Regions from separate parts of the Chryseobacterium sp. MEBOG06 genome, predicted to be linked through region 1. Evidence: riboswitches for the same ligand, from Rfam matches in the RefSeq annotation. Region 1 holds a riboswitch; the other holds the start of a gene.
The links. A riboswitch is a leader RNA that binds a small molecule or an ion and turns the genes downstream of it on or off. The one in region 1 is predicted to bind S-adenosylmethionine.

Region 2: it holds a riboswitch for S-adenosylmethionine, as region 1 does, so the genes downstream of both, LF887_RS01385 (SusC/RagA family TonB-linked outer membrane protein) here and LF887_RS02200 (alpha/beta fold hydrolase) in region 1, are expected to answer to the same signal.

What each region holds. Positions count from the first base shown of each region.
Region 1 is NZ_CP084580.1:476,385-481,058, reverse strand. It holds gene LF887_RS02205 (ACT domain-containing protein) at 42-1,580, opposite strand; gene LF887_RS02200 (alpha/beta fold hydrolase) at 1,567-2,523, opposite strand; SAM riboswitch class I at 2,582-2,688, opposite strand; gene LF887_RS02195 (MGH1-like glycoside hydrolase domain-containing protein) at 2,877-4,674, shown strand, end outside.
Region 2 is NZ_CP084580.1:317,998-322,671, reverse strand. It holds gene LF887_RS01385 (SusC/RagA family TonB-linked outer membrane protein) at 1-2,427, opposite strand, end outside; SAM riboswitch class I at 2,511-2,607, opposite strand; gene LF887_RS01380 (type II 3-dehydroquinate dehydratase) at 2,850-3,257, shown strand; gene LF887_RS01375 (hypothetical protein) at 3,321-3,758, shown strand; gene pckA (phosphoenolpyruvate carboxykinase (ATP)) at 3,808-4,674, opposite strand, start outside.

The DNA.
Region 1 (4,674 bases):
TCATTGGTAAACTGCTACATTATTATACTGTTGCCTTAATATTATTTCGTTTCACTTAGTCTTAAAATATCTCCAAAAACACCTCTTGCTGTTACCAGTGCTCCAGCTCCGGCTCCCATGATAACGATTGGGTTTTCACCGTAGCTTTCTGTATAAATTTCAAAGATGGAATCTGAACCTTTCAATTGTCCTAATGCTGAAGTTGCAGGAACAGAAATCAATTTTACATCCAATTCTCCTTTCTCTTTCTGAAGATCACCATGCAAATCACCTACATATCTCAATACATGACCCGGCTCCTGATTTTCTTTGATTTTTTGATATTCTTCGTCTAATTCTTCCAGCCTTGTAAGGAACTCTGATTTTGAAACTTCAAGTAAGCTTTCAGGAACAAGGTTCTGGATATTAATATCTGAGAATTCATTGATTAAGTCTAATTCTCTTGCCAGGATCAATAATTTTCTTGCCACATCATTTCCTGATAAATCTTCTCTTGGATCCGGTTCGGTATAGCCTTTTTCTAACGCTTCATTGATAATGGTTGAAAATTTATCGTTTCTCAAAGAAAAATTATTGAAAACATAGCTCAATGTTCCAGAGAAAACTCCTTTAATTCTTGTAATATTTTCTCCTGAAAGGTGTAATAATTTGATTGTATCAATTAATGGAAGACCTGCTCCTACATTGGTTTCATAGAGGTAACGTCTGTTCTTTTTATTCAAAGTATATCTCAACTTGCGGTATTCTTCGATAGGCAGTGTATTGAAAATTTTATTGGAAGAAACAAGGTCAAAGCCGTTTTCTGCCAGCGTATGGTAGTTTTTGACAAAATCTTTACTTGCTGTATTGTCAACAACGATCAGGTTTTCCAGTTGATTTTCGTTGGAGAAATTAATCAGCTCTTCAACTTTTGACGGATGTTCTGCTGTAAGCACCTCATCACTCCAGTTAGATTCAAATCCTTTTTTGTTGAATGCTATTTTTCTGGAGTTAGCTACAGCCACTACCTTAAGGTCTATATTTTTACGTCTTTTGATCTCATCAGAAGATTCTAATACCTGATTGATCAAAGTTTTCCCTACATTTCCATGGCCAATAATAGCCAAATGAACGGTTTTAGGCTTTTTGAAAATTTCAGATTCTATAATATTTTTAGTTTTTTCATCTTGTGAAGAGGTAACAACTATATTGACTCTGTTTTCCCCTGCTATCTGGTTTAACAGCAACGGAAAGACATTATTTCTGGCCAATTCTGCAAGAACTTTATTAAAATCTTCTGCGACGAAACCTATTACAGAAACATTGTTGATGCTATAAATCTGTGATACTTTTCCTGATTTTCTTTCTGATTCGAATTCGTCAATAAGACAAGCTACTGCTTTTTCCGCATCCACTTCCTGAACCAATATTGAGATTCCGTTTTCTATCGCTTGCTGGGAAATTACTCCTACACTGATACGCGCTAAAGTAAGCGCTTTAAAAATACGCCCGTCAATTCCGATTTCGCCTGAGAAATCTTCTCCTTCAAATTTGATGATTGATCTGTTCTTTAAAAACTTTATTTCGTTAACCTTTTTCATTACTGTATAAAATGTTTTTTATGATATTATTTAATTGTTGATATTCCATTAGGAAGGCATCGTGCCCGTGTATTGATTGGATCTCATGATAAGAGACATTCTTATTTTTCTCTTTCAGCTTTTCAAAGCACATTCGGATTTCAGAGGCTGGAAAGAATAAGTCTGTATCTACGGAGATCATGTGCATTCGTGCTTCTATCTTCTCCAGAGCGGCTTCATTTGCGTTAATATTCATCAAAAGATGATTCATCAGCCTGTATGCTTTTAAACTAAATCTTTCGTTTAGCGCATTACCGTGATAAACCAGCCAGTCTTCGGATTCTAAGCGCTGTTTCTCCTGATTGTATTTATTTTGAAATCTATCATTGAGCGATTGTGGAGTTCTGTAGCATAACATGGCATGGATTCTTGCCTTTTGTAAAGGTTCATCTTTATCATTCAATAAAAATTTCTGAACCATACATTGGGCATGAAGCCAGTCGTGAGTTTTGTAATCACAAGCTATAGGGATAAAAATATCTGCAAGTGCAGGTTGTTTTGCAAGCATTTCCCATGCAATGCCTCCTCCCAGAGAGCCTCCAATAATGGCATATAAGTTTTTGATCTTTAAAGCTTCAAGACCTTTCAGAAATAGACCGGCTATATCTGAAGGGGTGAAATCTTCATAATCTTCAATTAAAAAGTTATCGTAACCGTTTCCGGGTATATTAAAACAAAGAACTGTGTATTTATTGGTATCAACGATCTGGTTTTCGCCTACCAACTGCTGCCACCAGCCTTTTTCACCTGAAACTGCAGAGTTTCCGGTAAGGGCATGATTGATCAGGATGATGGGAGCTGTAAACAGGTCTTTCCCGAAAAGCTGATAGCTTAACGAGATATGATATTCCTTTTTGGAATTCGTTTGATACGAAAGATTAATATAGTTTAGTTCTGTTTTCAATTCTATTATTTTAATACAATTGAAAATGCCACAGGAAATGGCTGAAAAGAACTTCAGTAAGTTATCTGTCCAAAATTATTTGGTAGAACGTAGCACCTTCTTTGCTTGCACAAAGGGTTGCTAAGGTTTCATAGGGTCTAATCCCTCAACCTTTCTTGATAACATTTTCAATATTTGAATGAACGAATGGTGCAAAGGTAGCTATTTTCTTTTAATTTCAAAAAAAAAATAATTTAATATTTTTAAAAGCCTTTAAACACAAGTGTTTCAAAGCAATATTAATAATTATTCAGATAAAAGGAATTGGAATTATTTTTCAAAAAAACTAACTTCGTATGGAAAAATGATGATATATGACTGCCGAAAAGGAAAGATTGCAAGATACCAAATGGAAAAACTGGGGACCTTATGTAAGCAACCGGCAATGGGGCAATGTACGTGAAGACTACAGTACCAACGGAAATGCATGGAACCATACCAATCACAATAATGCGGAGAGCTACGCTTACCGATGGGGCGAGGAAGGTATTGCAGGAATTTCTGATGTTAAACAGCTTTTCTGCTTTGCTTTTTCATTCTGGAATAAGAGGGACAAAATTGTAAAAGAACGCTTCTTTGGATTGAGCAATCCACAGGGGAATCACGGTGAAGATATTAAGGAGATTTTTTATTATCTGGATAACACTCCCACTCATAGCTATATGAAAATGGTGTACAAGTACCCTATCGGAGAGTTTCCTTATGATGATCTTGTTACAGAAAATGGAAGGCGTAGCAAGAAAGACCCGGAGTATGAGATTTTTGACACAGGAATTTTTGATAATGATGAGTATTTTGATATTTTTATTGAATACTGTAAAGCAGATCACAACGATATTCTGGCCAGAGTTACTATCTGCAACAGAAGCCAGCATGATGCACCCATTGTCGTAATACCGACCGCCTGGTTCAGAAATAACTGGAAATGGGGCTACAATACTTATAAGGGAGCACTGAATGCGGATTCTCATGACGGAAGCATTAATATTGGGCATGACAGTATTTCAATCAAAAAAATATACTCGAAGAATGGAAATGCACAAAGTGTATTTTGTGAGAATGAGACCAATACTTCAAAGCTTTATGGAGCTCCTTTGGCTGAAAATAGTTATTTCAAAGATGGAATCAATAATTTTCTTATTCATCAGACCAATACGGTAAATCCGGAAAAAAGAGGAAGTAAAGCTTCTTTTCTGATTGATGAAATGATTGAGGCAGGCCAGTCTAAAGTTTTTGAATTCAGATTATGTCCAGTCGAAACAAATGAACCTTTTGCTGGGTTTGATGAAATCTTCGAGATCAGAAAAACGGAAGCTGAAGATTTTTACACCGAGGTTCAGTATGATACTGTAAACGAAGATGAGAAGAATGTACAAAGACAGGCTTTTGCCGGACTTCTTTGGAATAAACAATTCTATCACTATAATGTCGGAAAGTGGCTGAAAGGGGATCCAAATTTTGAGGCTCCAAGGAATTTTAATGACTATGTAAGAAATACGGAATGGAATCATCTTCACAATAAGGATATTATTTCCATGCCTGACAAATGGGAATATCCCTGGTATGCTACGTGGGACCTGGCATTTCACTGTGTTCCTTTTTCTATTATTGATGCAGAGTTTGCCAAAGGGCAGCTTTTATTACTGACTAAAGAATGGTATATGCATCCTAACGGACAGCTGCCGGCGTATGAATGGAATATGAGTGATGTGAATCCTCCGGTACATGCATGGTCCTGCTTCCGTGTTTTTAAAATTGATGAAAAAAACAATGGTAAACCTGATTTATTATTCTTAGAGAAAGTTTTCCAGAAGCTTCTTCTTAATTTTACCTGGTGGGTGAATCGTAAGGATAAGAACGGTAAAAATATTTTCGGAGGCGGTTTCCTCGGGCTTGATAACATCGGTGCTTTTGACCGGAATATGGAGTTAAAAGACGGACAGCATCTTGAACAGGCTGACGGAACAAGCTGGATGGCAATGTATGCATTAAATATGATGCGAATTGCGATGGAACTGGCTCAATATTACCAGGTATATGAAGATATGGCGATCAAATTTTTTGAACATTATCTTTATATCGCTGAAGCGATGGAAAATCTGGGAGAAGGAA
Region 2 (4,674 bases), 160 kb from region 1:
TGTTGCTTTTGAATACTCTGATGTTGTTCCTTCCACAGAATTTCCGTTAGCATCTGTAGAAATCGTTTTCCATAGAGGCTTTCCGTTGCTAGGATCTACTCCTGCCCATTCCGGAATAAAGAAATCATATACAGAACCACCTTCGCGTAAAAGTTTAGTTCCTACAACAAGAGATCCTGCCGGTAACTTGGTCACTTTATTATTTAAAGTACTTAGGTTTATATCTACATTCCACTGGAAATTATCATTCCTGATCGGGGTAGTAAATAACGAGAACTCGAATCCGGAATTTTTAATTGTCCCAATATTTGCCGGATAATCGCTGATCCCCAATGATGGTGCAACAGGCATATTAAACAACAGATCCTGGCTTTTTCGCTCGAAGTATTCAATATTTCCTTTAACTCTGTTATTCAGAACGGCAAACTCTAACCCTACATTTAAATTAAGGTTGGTTTCCCACTTCACGTTCTTTGTAGATGTTTTCTCCAGAGTTGTTCCCGGTTCTCCTCCAAGGCTGATGAACCTGTACAGTTCCTGATAGGCATAATAAAGAGGCTGCCCATTCGGACGCAGTAACTTATCATTCCCCTGACCACCGTAACTTGCACGTAATGTCAACTGATTGAAGGTGTTCAGGTTTTTGATAAATTCTTCATTTGAGATCTTCCATGAACCTCCAACAGACCAGAACCTCCCCCATCTGTTATCCGGCGAGAATCTCGAAGAACTGTCCGCCCTTCCGGAAGCAGATAGGAAATAGGTATTGTTATAGTCATACTCTACTTTTCCAAGGAAACTCAATAAACTTAATTTATTACTGTTTCCACTGAAACTTCCCAATAAAGAAGCCGCATCCGGCTCATAATAGTAAGGCAGAGAAAACTGGCTTCTGGTACCGGATATGGTCTGGTAATCGTATTTGTAGAACTCATGTCCTGCCAAAGCATTCACATGGTGTTTTCCAAATTTTTTATCAAAAGTCAGAATATTACTCGTTGTATAAGAAAGTGTTCTGCTATTGGTTCTCGTTACCGAGCCTCCGATCTCAGCTCCCTGTCCAAGAAGCGGGTTTGAGTAATAATGTCCATTATAATTAACCAGATCAACAGAAAAACTGGTCTTGAACTTTAGCTCAGGTAAGAATGTAAAATCAAGGAATCCTTTACCAGAAAAATTATCTTCCTGATTTTCGTTTTTATCCAACGGTAAAGTTGCTGCAGCATTCTGATTCTGAAGAGCATTGGTTGGTCTGTATTTTCCAAAATCATAAATTCTGTTTCCCGCTGCATCTACAACATATGAACCATCTGCATTTCTTTCATAATAAGGATAGAATGAAGGAATGAACCGTGCCGCATTGATAATATTACTTGCCTTGGAATCTGAAGAGGTAGGAGCCTGCTGAACACTGTTTGTGTAACTTAAGTTCACCCCAACATTCAGCCATTTTTTCACTTCAGAATTAATCTTTAATCTTGTATTATACCTTTTAAATCCTGATTCAATAGCCATTCCTTTATCATCCAGATATCCGAGGGAAAAGAAATAATTGCTTTTTTCACTTCCACCGCTAATATCCAGATCTACCTGGTTTCTGGAAGCTACTCTTTGCAGTATATCTCTCCAGTTATCATTCCATAGAGGTGATGCTCCCGGCAAAAGTTTCCCGTCCGTCCCTACCGGTTTCGGATAACTTGCTCCGTAAGGGTTAATCCCAAGGGTTGAAACAAGATTATCAGTTGCCATCTGGCCGGCCTGCTGTGAAGATATTTTACCGGATTGATATCCGTTTCTCAAAGCTTCCCAGTATAATTGAAAATACTGATCCGTATTCACCTGCTCATAATCTTTTACTGCTCTTCCGGAGAACCCCTGGCTTATATTAAAGTTAATTTTAGCTTCGCCTTTTTTCCCGGATTTCGTAGTAATGATAATGATTCCGTTTGCTCCTCTGGATCCGTACAAAGCACTTGCTGTAGCATCTTTTAAAACACTTATGGATTCAATATCACTTGGACTTATAGAGTTTAGGTTTCCATCAAAAGGAATTCCATCCACTACATAAAGTGGATCACTGGAAGCACTGATTGATCCAATTCCTCTGATTCTGATTGTAGAAATAGCCCCTGGCTGCCCTGAAGCACTTGTTGCCTGAACCCCCGCTACCTGTCCTTCCAGAGCTTTGGTAATATTGGTTACAGGTCTATTGTTAATTTTATCACTGGAAATAGTTGCTACTGAACCTGTATAGCTGTTTCTTTTAGCCTTTCCGTATGCTACTACAACTACTTCATCAATCTCCTTTTCACGGAGCGTATCTTTTTTCAACCTGGAAGTCTGCCCGCTTACACTTGCAATTCCTAAGAAAAATACAGCTACTGGCGGTATCCAAATTTTAGAATTAAATAAAGTTTTATTAATCATAATCAATTTTGTTTATCAAATATTAAAAATTAACCCCTTGCAGAAAAGACAGCAAAGGGCATCGATAAATACGATAAACCAAATGCTTATTTTTCCTTTATAGGCTGAATGTAACACCTTACGTATAGCAGGTTGTCAAGATTTCGCAGGGTCAGTTCCCTCCATCTTTCTTTATAAGCCGATCGAAATATGGTTGCAAAGCTATAAACTTTTAGTCTACAAAACAAGTAGACTTATTAAATTTTCATGATAATTTTTCAAAAATTAACATAAGATTTTATAAAACTCACTAAAACAGAACATTTAACGAATTACGATTTTAATAAATATGATAAATATCATTATTAATATTTCAAGAAATAAAAATGAAGCTTATAAGAAATTTTTAATCTTTAATTGAAAAAACTTTTTAATTTTATAGAATGAAAGTTTTAATTATAAATGGACCTAATCTTAATCTTTTAGGAACCAGAGAACCGGAAATCTACGGAACAGTTTCTATGGAAAGCTACTTGGAAAATCTAAAATCAGAATTTCCTTCTCATGAATTGAAATATTATCAATCCAATATTGAGGGCGAGCTTATCAACAGGCTTCAGGAAGATGATTTTGAAGCGGTTGTTATCAATCCCGGTGCTTTCACTCACTATTCATATGCTATAGCAGATTGTTTAAAGAATATTCAAAAGCGTAAAGTAGAAGTTCACATCAGCAATATTTACAAAAGAGAAGAATTCAGACAGAAATCTGTAACGGCAGCCTGCACAGATTCTGTATTATCAGGATTTGGAATGGATGGGTACAGGCTGGCTTTATTAAGTCTGCAATAATTTATAGAGTTCATTTTAGCAAGAGTCTACTCAGATATTTATGTATCAGTAATACAATAATCCATGAAAGTAAAAGATGAAATTTTCTGTAATTCTGTCGGCGTCTATTCTAATCAATTAACAAAAAGAAAATCCTATGTTATTCAGAAAATAAATGATGAGAATATTAGGGTTTTTAATGATGAAAATAAATTGAAGTGGTATTCAAAATACTACTTTAGTCTTAATAAAGAACCTGAAATTCTTTCTATCCATATTGATGACAAGATAGACAACGCTGAATCTGATGAGATAGAAGTGACCATAGAGTTCACAGATAAAGAAAAATATTGGTTGACTTTTACCACTCCGAAATATGTAGATGAGATCCTGGACAATGATTATTATTTCTCCGCCAGCCATTTTATCATCATCAAAAACCTGAGTGAAGAATCAATCAAATCAACAATAAAAAAACTGGATGACCAGAACAAACTGATTGAACATTGCCAGAAATATTAAAAAAGCCTCATCAGTGATGAGGCTTTTGTATGTATTATAAGGAATTTTATTAAGTAGTCTGTTCCTGCAATTGAGGTCCTGAAGCGATCAATTTTCTTCCTGCCTCAGTATCACAGTACTGCTCAAAGTTCTTGATATATCTTGAAGCCAGATCTCTAGCTTTTTCTTCCCACTCTGAAGCCATCTCATAAGTATCTCTAGGATCTAAAATACCTGCAGAAACGTTTGGAAGTTCAGTAGGAATTTCAAGATTCATAATCGGAACCTGAGTTTTAGGAGCATTATCAATAGAACCATCAATGATTGTATCAATAATTGCTCTTGTATCTTTCAGCGAAATTCTCTTACCCGTTCCGTTCCAACCTGTATTTACTAAATATGCTTTAGCTCCGTGCTCCTGCATTTTACCGATCAATGTTTTAGAATACATTGTTGGGTGTAGTGTAAGGAAAGCTTCTCCAAATGCAGGTGAGAAAGATGGCTGAGGTTCAGTAATCCCTCTTTCAGTACCCGCTAATTTAGACGTATAGCCACAAAGGAAGTGATACTGTGCCTGATCTTCATTAAGGATAGAAACCGGAGGAAGTACTCCGAATGCATCTGCTGAAAGGTAAACAATCTTCTTAGCATGACCTGCTTTAGAAGGCAGTACAATTTTATTGATATGATAAATAGGATAAGAAACCCTTGTATTTTCCGTGATTGAACCGTCTGTATAATCTGCTACTCCATTGTTAACAACAACGTTTTCAAGAAGTGCATCTCTTTTGATGGCTCTGAAGATATCCGGTTCTTTTTCTTCTGATAAATCAATTACTTTAGCGTAGCATCCTCCTTCATAGTTGAATACTCCGTTATTATCCCATCCGTGTTCGTCATCACCGATAAGGTATCTTTTAGGATCTGCAGATAAAGT